2 regions of the Bacillus cereus group sp. BfR-BA-01430 genome follow, and region 2 is predicted to be linked to the other one. Evidence: a T-box and tRNA genes for the amino acid it is inferred to sense, from the RefSeq annotation. Region 2 holds a T-box; the other holds one or more tRNA genes.

Region 1 (5,063 bases), on a different contig from region 2:
AAATGGTATTGGCTTCTAACTCGACCCCTTCTCCAATTCCGCCACGCGCTGGGACAAACAGCATATGTAAATCTTTGCAGTCTAGTTGCATCATGTCCGCGACGGCAGCTAGCGTTGTTCCTCCAGCCACAGCAACGATATTATTTGCTTCCAGACGGTCTTTTATACAAGTTACACAAGCACGGCCCATCTCCAGTTTAACCCAAGGTGATTCATCACTATCACCAGGGACAACGAAAACTTCATCCAAGTCTAATGTTTCCTTAAGTTGCTTTTCTAAAACCTTTAACCCGGAAATTTCTTTCATAAAGTCTTCCAAAGCAAGAACTAAAGCTGTTCCTTCTTCTGTTAAAGTCATCCCAGAAGAAGCGACGTGAACTAAGTTTTGTTCTTTCAAAACTTGTACTTCACTTCGCAATACTCGTTCTGTCATGCTAAGACTTGCAGATAAATTTCTTCTTCCAATCGGCTGCATGAGACGAATGTGCTGAAGAATTTGCATTCTTGTTTGCATAACCGGTAGCAAATCGGGTAATAATTTTTTCATGTTCTGAATCCATGAGCGCATATCATTTCTCCTCACTACATTGGTTCATTTACTATATGGTCACTTTATGTCCCGCAGTGACATTTTGTGTCCCACATGGCTTAAAAAAATAATCCCTGCTACGTGTATTATTGTAACAGGAGATAGAAACTTATTCAACTCTTAACTGACTTGTTTATATAGTTTATTATGACATCTCTGTGAATCACGCCATATCCTACCTGTTCTCCATCAATTTCTACAACCGGAATCATCATTTGGTACTCCTCTAAAAGCTCCTCGTTGTCATATATATCTATTTCCTCGAGGTGAAAAGAATATACCTTTTGTACTTCCTTCAAAACTTGTTTTGCCTTTACACAAAGACCACAGTCTGTTTTCGTATATAAAATAATCTTCATCTTCTTCACCTATCCAATTGTTTTTCTCAAAGAAGATGCCGGAATGTGCATTTGTTCCCGATATTTCGCGACCGTTCTTCTTGAAATTACAATCTCATGCTCTTCTTCTAATAATTTTGAAATTTTTTGATCTGAAAGTGGCTTTTTTTTATTTTCCTTTTCTATAAGCGTCTGAATCAATTGTTTTACACGTTTTGTAGAGATTGCTTCATCTTCTGTTGTAATGACTGCATTACTAAAGAATGATTTCATCTCAAATAACCCATATTGCGTTTGTACATATTTGTTACGTGTAGCACGACTAATCGTAGATTCATGTACGCTTAACTCTTCCGCTACTTCTTTCAAAGAAAGCGGCTTTAAATGTTCCGGCCCTTTCCAAAAGAAATCATGTTGCTTCTTCATAATAATTTCCATCACTTGTAAAAGCGTTTGTTTCCGCTGTTTCAAACTGCGCATAATCCATTGCACATGCTGATACTTCTCAGAAACATAAGAAGCAACTTCACTCTCACTATTATTCAGAAGTGCGCTATATTCTGAATGAATTTCAATTCTCGGCATATTTCTTTCATTCATTTGTAAAATAAGCCGTTCTCCCTCTTTTTTCACTGCCATATCAGGAACGATATATAATGGCTTTTCAGATGAAAATGCAAGTCCGGGCTTCGGTTGTAATGATGTAATACAATCAACCGCCTCTTGTAATTCTTCATTATTACATTTCATCAATTGGATTAGTTTTCGCCAATCTTTCTTCACAAAATAAGAAAAATATTCACCTACAATCATCTCCGCAAGTACATCTTTTTTTTGTAAGCGCTTCAATTGGATTGCTAGACACTCTTGAATATTCCGCGCTCCTACCCCTGCTGGCTCTAGTGATTGGACAATCTCCACAGAACGTTCGACGACATCGATGGGCATGGTAAGTAGTTCAGCTAATTCTTCATTCGTTTCTTCTAGATACCCATTTTCATCCAGATTCATAATAATGAAAGAAGCTGTCTTCCGATGCTCTTCATCTATTTTATAATACTGTATTTGATTCAATAAATGTTGTTGAATCGTTTTAGAATCCACACTGTAGATCTCCATTTGATTATCAACTTGCTTGCTCGTACTTTTACTTTTGCTAGAGCTCTTTTTTCTTTCCCTCTCAAAACAACCTAACTCAATAAGGGGATTCTCTAGCGATTGCTCATACAAAAACTCCGATAATTCTTGCACGTTATACTGGAGCATTGTAATCGCTTGCCTCAACTCTTGTGTCATTGCCAAACGTAAGCTTTGTTCTTGTAAAAGACTTGCCTTCAAACTGATCTCCCCCTTGTTTCTATTGTACAATAAGTTTGGTAAAAGGAGAATCCTAACGCAGACACCCATTCCAAAATATTATTAATTTATATGTATTAATGAAACTTATCTCTTACAACTGAAAAATGAATATTATTGAAAAAAACTATTTTATTACCACATACTAATAGTAAATCTTATCATCAGATATAACAAGTGTATTTTCAAAAAGTATTCTCTCCGCATATTCATGCCTCCCCTATTTTCAAACATATTTGGCATAAAAAAAGTCCTAACTCACAATTGTAAGTTAGGACTTTTTGACGCGCCCAGAGGGATTCGAACCCCCGGCAGACGTGGTACCGGAAACCACCGCTCTATCCAGCTGAGCTATGGGCGCATGAGAAAACTTTGAAACATCAAAGATTGAAACTCTTTTGTTCTTTACTTGTAGACTAAACAATTTCTCAAGAAAGTTTTCGTCCAAGGTGTAAAATCATACCTCTAATTATACAAGAAGCATTCTTCCATTTCAATAAAAAAAGAGCAGACTACTGATCATTCAACTTTCCTATTTGCTTTATCTTTCTTATATTGTCAAATCATCAATATCCCCCTGCCCTATTCATAAACTTTAGTTAATTTTCCATTCCCTCTCTTAATAGACCTAAATTTGGAAAACATATTTTTCCTCCCACTTACAAAATATAACTTGTGAATTGATATTCAAAAGGAGGCTTTATTCAATGACTGTTATTACAAAGCTAAAACAAACAGTAGCAGGTTTAAAAAGTGCACAAGCGAGTTTAGAAGGCTTCGCTCTTGATACAGATAATCAACAAGCAAAACAGCTTTTCCAAACAGCTGCACAACAAACGCAATCTATTATCGATTCTTTAAACCCGCGTGTAGAAGAAGTTCAACAAGAAGAGCCTCAATATACACAACAATAAATGAAAGTACCACCTTATCTAGAGAAAGGATGATTCTATATCATCCTTTTTCAACAAATTACATAAAGCAATAGAAATGGAAGGATGATTATGAGAAAACTTGGAGTGATCACTACACTACTCGTACTCCTATTTAGTGTATGTACTGGCTGTGACAATAGCCCTTTAGATAAAAAAGTAAAAAAAGAAGAAACAAAAAGGCAAGACAAAAAAGAAGGACCAGAGTTAACAAAAATGAGCACGGAATCCTTTAATCAATCTATTTCACAAGGCGCAAAGAAAATGGCGCTTTCTATGGGAGAGATTGAACAAGCTACAGCCGTTAACTCCAATTTAGATCTTTACATAGCCATCAAACCAGAACATCATGAAAGATTTACACTAAAATCTTTACGAAGCAAACTAAAAAAACGACTGAGTGATGAATATCCAACATTTAATGTTCACGTCAGTACCGATCGAAAAATCTTTATGCTATTAGATGAGCTGGAAAATAAAATTCAGAAGAAACGAGTAAACAAAGATAAAATTAAAAAACAATTGAAACTCATTCAAACAGAAATGGAATCTAATACGTAATGACACGTGTTCTAAAGGAAAAGGAAGGATTCAAATGTCCAGTAAAGATAAAAATTTAACACCTGTACAACAAGAATATAAAAAATTCGAACAACAACGGGAGCCAAAACGGCCTGTTTTAAAAAATTGCATAAAAGCTTTTTTTGTTGGTGGATTCATTTGTTTTATCGGCCAACTGATTGCAACTTTTTACATTCATTTTTTTGATTTTACTGAGCGTTCCGCTGGAAACCCGACAGTTGCGACTCTTATTTTTATTTCCATGCTACTTACTGGGTTTGGAGTATACGACCGCCTTGGACAGTTCGCCGGAGCTGGGACAGCAGTACCTGTGACTGGATTTGGTAATTCTGTTATTGCTGCTTGTATTGAGCATCGAACAGAAGGATTTGTTCTCGGCGTCGGCGGTAACATGTTTAAGTTAGCTGGATCCGTTATTTTATTTGGTGTATTTTCAGCTTTTGTTATCGCTTTAATTAAAACCATTCTTGTTCAATGGGGAGGGTTGTAAATGCTACAAGGACACCGAACATGGGTATTTGAAAATAAACCAGTTATTATCTCAACGGGAGTCGTCGGTGGCCCATTTGAAGCAAATGGCAAAATTCCCGAAGACTTCGATACTCTTCATGGAGACTTATGGCTCGGCCAAGATTCTTATGAAAAAGCACATACAATTTTATTTGAGGAAGCTTGTAGCCGCGCTATTGAAAAAGCAAAACTTCGTAAAGATGATATTCAGTTTGTACTCGCAGGCGATTTAATTAACCAAATTACGCCAACAAGCTTTGCATGTCGTACACTTGGCACTCCTTATCTCGGATTGTTTGGAGCTTGTTCGACCTCTATGGAAGGATTGGCGCTTGGAGCAAGCATTATAAATGCAAAAGGAGCAAAATATTTATTAACCGGTGCTTCAAGTCATAATACCGCAGTGGAAAAACAGTTCCGCTATCCAACGGAATATGGAGGACAAAAGCCTCCGACCGCTCAATGGACTGTAACTGGAGCTGGTGTTGCTCTTTTAAGTAAGCAAGGAAATGGCCCACAAGTAACATCGGCAACGATTGGACGTGTTGTTGATATGGGACTAACTGATCCTTTCAATATGGGAGGTGCGATGGCTCCCGCCGCTGTTGATACAATTGAAGCCCATTTACGCGATCGACAAATCGATGTCTCTTACTATGATTTAATCGTAACAGGCGACCTTGGACATGTTGGACGTGAAATTGCTTACGATTTACTACATAAACATGGGCTAAACATAACGAGCAAGCAATTTCA
Region 2 (5,063 bases):
CTCTGCATCATCTACTCCACCTGTTCCAAATGTTAAAGCTTTCGTTGAGGGAGAATAAAAAGAGTTATCAGCCGTTGTTCCATTTACATTCGCTTTAATGGAGCGATTGTTAATATTCCGAAACCCCAATCCTTGAATATAACGTTGTAAAGTATCAATATGATAATATGCCATGACATCTTCAAAACTATCATTAGAACGTGTGTAATTGAATTGAAAATTTGTAGATTTTGTTTTTGCCTTAGAAGAAATTGTTACATAATCACCAATTAAAAAACCCGTTCCATCTAAACCTTTTAAAATAACCGTTTTCAATTGATTATTTAATTCTACTGAATCTTTATCATTGTTATCTTTCAAGCCTGTTAAGCTACCATTTGATACGACTGGATTCGGCAAAAATACTTTACCAGTTCCCTCTACTTTACGGTTTATATCCACCTTTTTTAATAGCTTTCCACTTCCTGCATCAATAAATGTTTCCCAAGCACCAAATGGTTTATTAGAATGGACAACAACTTTATATACCGGTATAGCAACTCCCTCTTCAATGATATATCCAAATTCTTTCGTCGTTGGTGCCCATACATTACTTTCATTTTCAGCACCATATATATATGATTTTGACTTTTGCTCAGCTTCTTGTTCACTCATCTTTTTCTTTATTTCTTTCACCTTTTGAACAGGCTGGTAATCAGAAACTACTAACACACTTTGTCCTGCCCCATTTATTGTCACCGTTATTTGTCGTGAAAATACAGGAGCATCATTTACAACTTGTTGAAATCTCACATATGAGGCTACTGACGTTTCAGTTGCTGAAATATATTGTAAATCCGATAAATCTTCCTTCAACGCATAATGCGTTGCATTTTCTTTCAAATATTCTATGGCCTTTTCTTTAGGGGAATACTTTTCTAGGCTTATTTGTTCTTTCTTCACTGCCGAAGCTGTAGATACCGTCCCTAACACAAGAGGTATAACCACCTCGAGCGCTATCACTTTCTTATTCATCAATAGAATCACTCTCCCTAATAAACGCAGAATGTACGAGTAATTCTATAAAAGCAATTCCATTACCTTTGTAAATGATCTTATAAAAAGAAAAAGTAATATTTTCTCAATGTTTTTTCGTGAAATAAGAAACTAAAGTCTCAATGAATATACCAAATCAAATATTAACGCAAAAAACCATAGCCAAAATACACGAATTTGACTATGGTTTCAACCTTTCTTATATTTTACTCTATACTAAAGAAGCAACATTAATTTCGGAATTTTCCACTCATCATGCGATTTAGCTAGCTGAATGCAACTGAATTCGCAACTTCTCCTCCCTTTCATTTATATTCTACCCCTTATCTCCTTTTACATCTCTTCTGGCGCACCAATTCCAAGTAAACGTAAGCCTTCTTTTAATACAATCGTTACCGCATACACAAGTGCAAGTCTGCTTTCTTTCTCATGATTGTCTTCTAAAATGCGTACATTTCCATAGTATTTATTAAACGCCTGTGCTACATTTAATATATACTTTGCAATATGAGAGGGTTCATTTTTTGTGAAAGCTGTTTCAATCACTTGTGGAAATTGATTTAATAATTTCAATGTATTCCAACTGTAAGCGTCATTTAATGCAAATGTTGCTGTTTCAAATTCTATATGTTCTTTTCTTAAAATAGAGCAAGCACGTGCATGTGTATATTGAACATATGGACCTGTTTCCCCTTCGAACTTCAACATTTTCTCTAATGAAAATTCAATATTGTGCATACGTTCGTTTTTCAAATCATGGAAAACGATTGCCCCTACACCAACTTGTTTCGCAACTTCTTCTTTCTGCTTTAAACTTGGATTTTTCTCTTCAATATGTTGCTGAGCAAGTGCAATTGCTTCTTCTAGTACTTCTTCTAGTAATACTACCTTTCCCTTACGTGTAGACATTTTCTTACCGTCTTTTAAAACAAGACCAAATGGTACATGCTGCATTCCCTCAACCCATGTGTAGCCTAATCGTTTTAATACGGTAAAAAATTGTGTGAAATGTAAGCTTTGTTCCGCTCCTACTACATAAAGCGCCTTATCAAATCCGTATGTGTTTTGACGATATACAGCTGCTGTTAAATCACGTGTAGCATAAAGAGTCGCCCCGTCAGATTTTCTAATTAAACATGGCGGCATATTCTCTTCATCTAAATTCACAACTTGCGCTCCATCTGATTCCTCTAATAACCCTTTCTCCTCTAGCATTTCAACAAATTCATCCATCTTATCGTTGTAAAAAGACTCTCCTTGAAAATTTGTAAACTCTACTCCAAGAAGTTCATAAATGAGAGAAAACTCTTTTAACGATTCATGGCGAAACCAATTCCATAAAAAGACAGCTTCTTCATCGTCATCTTCTAACTTTTTAAACCAAGTACGCCCCTCTTCTTCTAACTCTGGATTTCCTTTTACTTCCTCATGGAATTGAACGTATAACTGAAATAATTCACGAATTGGATCTTCTTTGACAAGATTTTCATTTCCCCACTTTTTATATGCGGTAATAAGCTTTCCGAACTGCGTTCCCCAATCACCAATATAGTTAATACCGACAACTTCATAGCCGCATTTTTCAGCAATATGGTTTAAAGCATTCCCAATCATTGTTGAACGTAAATGTCCCATAGAAAATGGTTTCGCGATATTCGGAGAAGAATAATCAATTACAACTGTCTTTTCCTGTCCAAAATGATGTTGCCCATATTCTTCTTTTTCAGCTAAAATGGTTTTTAATATATGATCACTGACAACAGAACGGTTATAAAATATATTTACATACGGTCCCGCCGCCTCTACTTTTGTGAAAAATGACCCTTTTAATTCTGAAGCAATTTCCTTAGCAATTTGTGCTGGTGCTTTTTTATATTGTTTTGCAAGCGTAAAACACGGAAATGCCGCATCCCCTAATTCATCTTGCTTTGGTGTTTCGATTAAAGCCGTAATTTCTTCTAATGACAATCCGTCATGTAAACTGTTTACTAATGCTTTTGCAAATTGTTTTTTGTATTCCATACATTACCCCTCCTTTTATTAAAAAACACAAAAAACTCGCCTCTAAAAAAGAGACGAGTTTTTACCCGTGGTACCACCCTTGTTGTTCAATTTGAACCACTTTCCCGTTTATAACGAGGACAGGGAACCCCGGCTTACCCTACTATTCGCTTCAAGCAGCGTCTCCGAAGTGCGCTTCATCCTCTTCTCCGTACTAGGCTTACACCATCCCTAGCTCGCTTCCCTTCTGAAGAAGGACTACTCTCTTCATCTACGACATCATATATAATTGATTATTGCCTATTATACATTTTTTCAAATAATTAGCAAGTTTCAATAACACCAAAATGAAATTTTGCACTTTTTCGCTTATATACAAAAAAATGATGTCGCTCAAATCTTTCGCTACGAAAATGATCTTTTAAAACAACTCGTTTCTTCGCAACACGCTTCGCTTCTCGAATCGTTTCATCTGCAATATCATGATATAACGCAAAATGTTTCAAACCGCGAATTCCATCTGATTCCACAATGGTTTCTTCAAACATTGGATCTAAATATACCACATCGTAACGATTGTCTTCACAGTGCTTTAGGAAATGAAAATGCTCACTTTTCTTCACGATAATTTGGCGCATCGCTTCATCCATTTCTGGAATGCCCGAACACCATTGTTTTAACCCTTTATCCATAATATAGGCCATGTAGCGATTCCCTTCAATTCCAGTTACAGCACCTTCTTTTCCAACAATATAACTTGCGACAATACTATCTGATGCCATACCAAGTGTGCAGTCTAACACTGTCATTCCTTTTTCTAACTTAGCAGCTTGTACAAATGGATCGTGCTCTCCTCTCATCAACCTTTTCACACGAAACATGGCTGAATTAGGATGAAAAAAGAATGACTCATCCGTTCCGTTTGGATAAATGGCTAATCGATTCTTCCCTACGACAAGTATATCGTCTTCAAACTGCTTATGTAATTGATGCACCGGCAGCTCATCTCGCATGGCAAAAGGGCATTGTAATTCTTTTGCTACCTCTTTTGCATACACTGTCATTTCTTTATTTGTTCGTCCTGCTGTTGTTACAATCATCTCTTTTCACCTCATATATAAAGAAAAAGGGAGAATTCCTTCTCCCTCGTTCCTTAACAATGCTTTTCGAAAGCTTGTTCTAAGTTATGAATAATTTCTTCCATCGTTGCACCTTCAATTTCATGACGGTGAATGAAGTGAACAACTTCTTTTCCTTTTAATAAAGCCATAGATGGTGAAGATGGTGGAATCTCTCCAAAATACTCGCGCATTTTTGCAGTTGCTCCTTTATCTTGCCCTGCAAATACAGTTACAAGATGATCAGGTTGTTTTTCTGAACGCACAACCGCCTGACCAGCTGACGGACGCGCTAAACCTGCTGCACAGCCGCAAACAGAGTTTACAACAACTAATGTTGTACCTGTTGCTTGTTCCATATATTCTGTTACAGCTTCTTCTGTTGTTAATTCTTCAAATCCAGCACGCACTAATTCTTGACGCATCGGAATTACCATTTGACGCATGTACTCTTCGTATGCATTTGACATCTTTCTTCTCTCTCCTTCAACTTTCATTCCAAGTTCATCATATCACGGTCTAATAATAGGTGCAAAAGAAAGATAGTAATCCTATCATTTTTTTGCAGGAATTTCACAAATTCCTTCCCCGCAATGTCCAACCGGTACTAGCTTCCTATTATTCGCAATATAATCGTATACTTTATTTCCAAACCTCAGCAACATTGATAACTTAATGAATGGAACAATAGGCCAATAAGATGGTACCACCTTTGCTATTACATAAATGCTATTGATTCCATCGTACCACTGATCGTCTTTCCAGACATAAAGCCTTTGTTCCATCTTATGTTGCAATGTTTCCGATAACTGATATTTCTTCACTACTTCTTTATCACGAAAAGAAAGAAACGTTATACGTCCCTTTTTATCAAGTTTCTTTGTGCGCTCTGTAATCGCAGCACACATT

What was found. The T-box of region 2 lies ahead of argS (arginine--tRNA ligase). A T-box ahead of a tRNA ligase gene usually reads a tRNA of that ligase, here a tRNA-Arg.
Positions count from the first base shown of each region.
Region 1: it has a tRNA-Arg gene. The T-box ahead of argS (arginine--tRNA ligase) is inferred to sense a tRNA for this amino acid. The anticodon was not compared.

Region 1 covers NZ_JAKUEW010000004.1:43,854-48,916, reverse strand. The annotation lists gene cggR (sugar-binding transcriptional regulator) at 1-568, opposite strand, end outside; gene MR058_RS10115 (glutaredoxin family protein) at 703-948, opposite strand; gene rpoN (RNA polymerase factor sigma-54) at 958-2,265, opposite strand; tRNA gene MR058_RS10105 (tRNA-Arg) at 2,569-2,644, opposite strand; gene MR058_RS10100 (DUF1657 domain-containing protein) at 2,991-3,197, shown strand; gene MR058_RS10095 (YhcN/YlaJ family sporulation lipoprotein) at 3,288-3,776, shown strand; gene spoVAC (stage V sporulation protein AC) at 3,811-4,287, shown strand; gene spoVAD (stage V sporulation protein AD) at 4,288-5,063, shown strand, end outside.
Region 2 covers NZ_JAKUEW010000008.1:159,836-164,898, reverse strand. The annotation lists gene MR058_RS15090 (M36 family metallopeptidase) at 1-1,017, opposite strand, end outside; gene argS (arginine--tRNA ligase) at 1,369-3,057, opposite strand; T-box leader at 3,104-3,319, opposite strand; gene MR058_RS15080 (class I SAM-dependent methyltransferase) at 3,360-4,136, opposite strand; gene MR058_RS15075 (BrxA/BrxB family bacilliredoxin) at 4,190-4,624, opposite strand; gene MR058_RS15070 (thiol-disulfide oxidoreductase DCC family protein) at 4,709-5,063, opposite strand, start outside.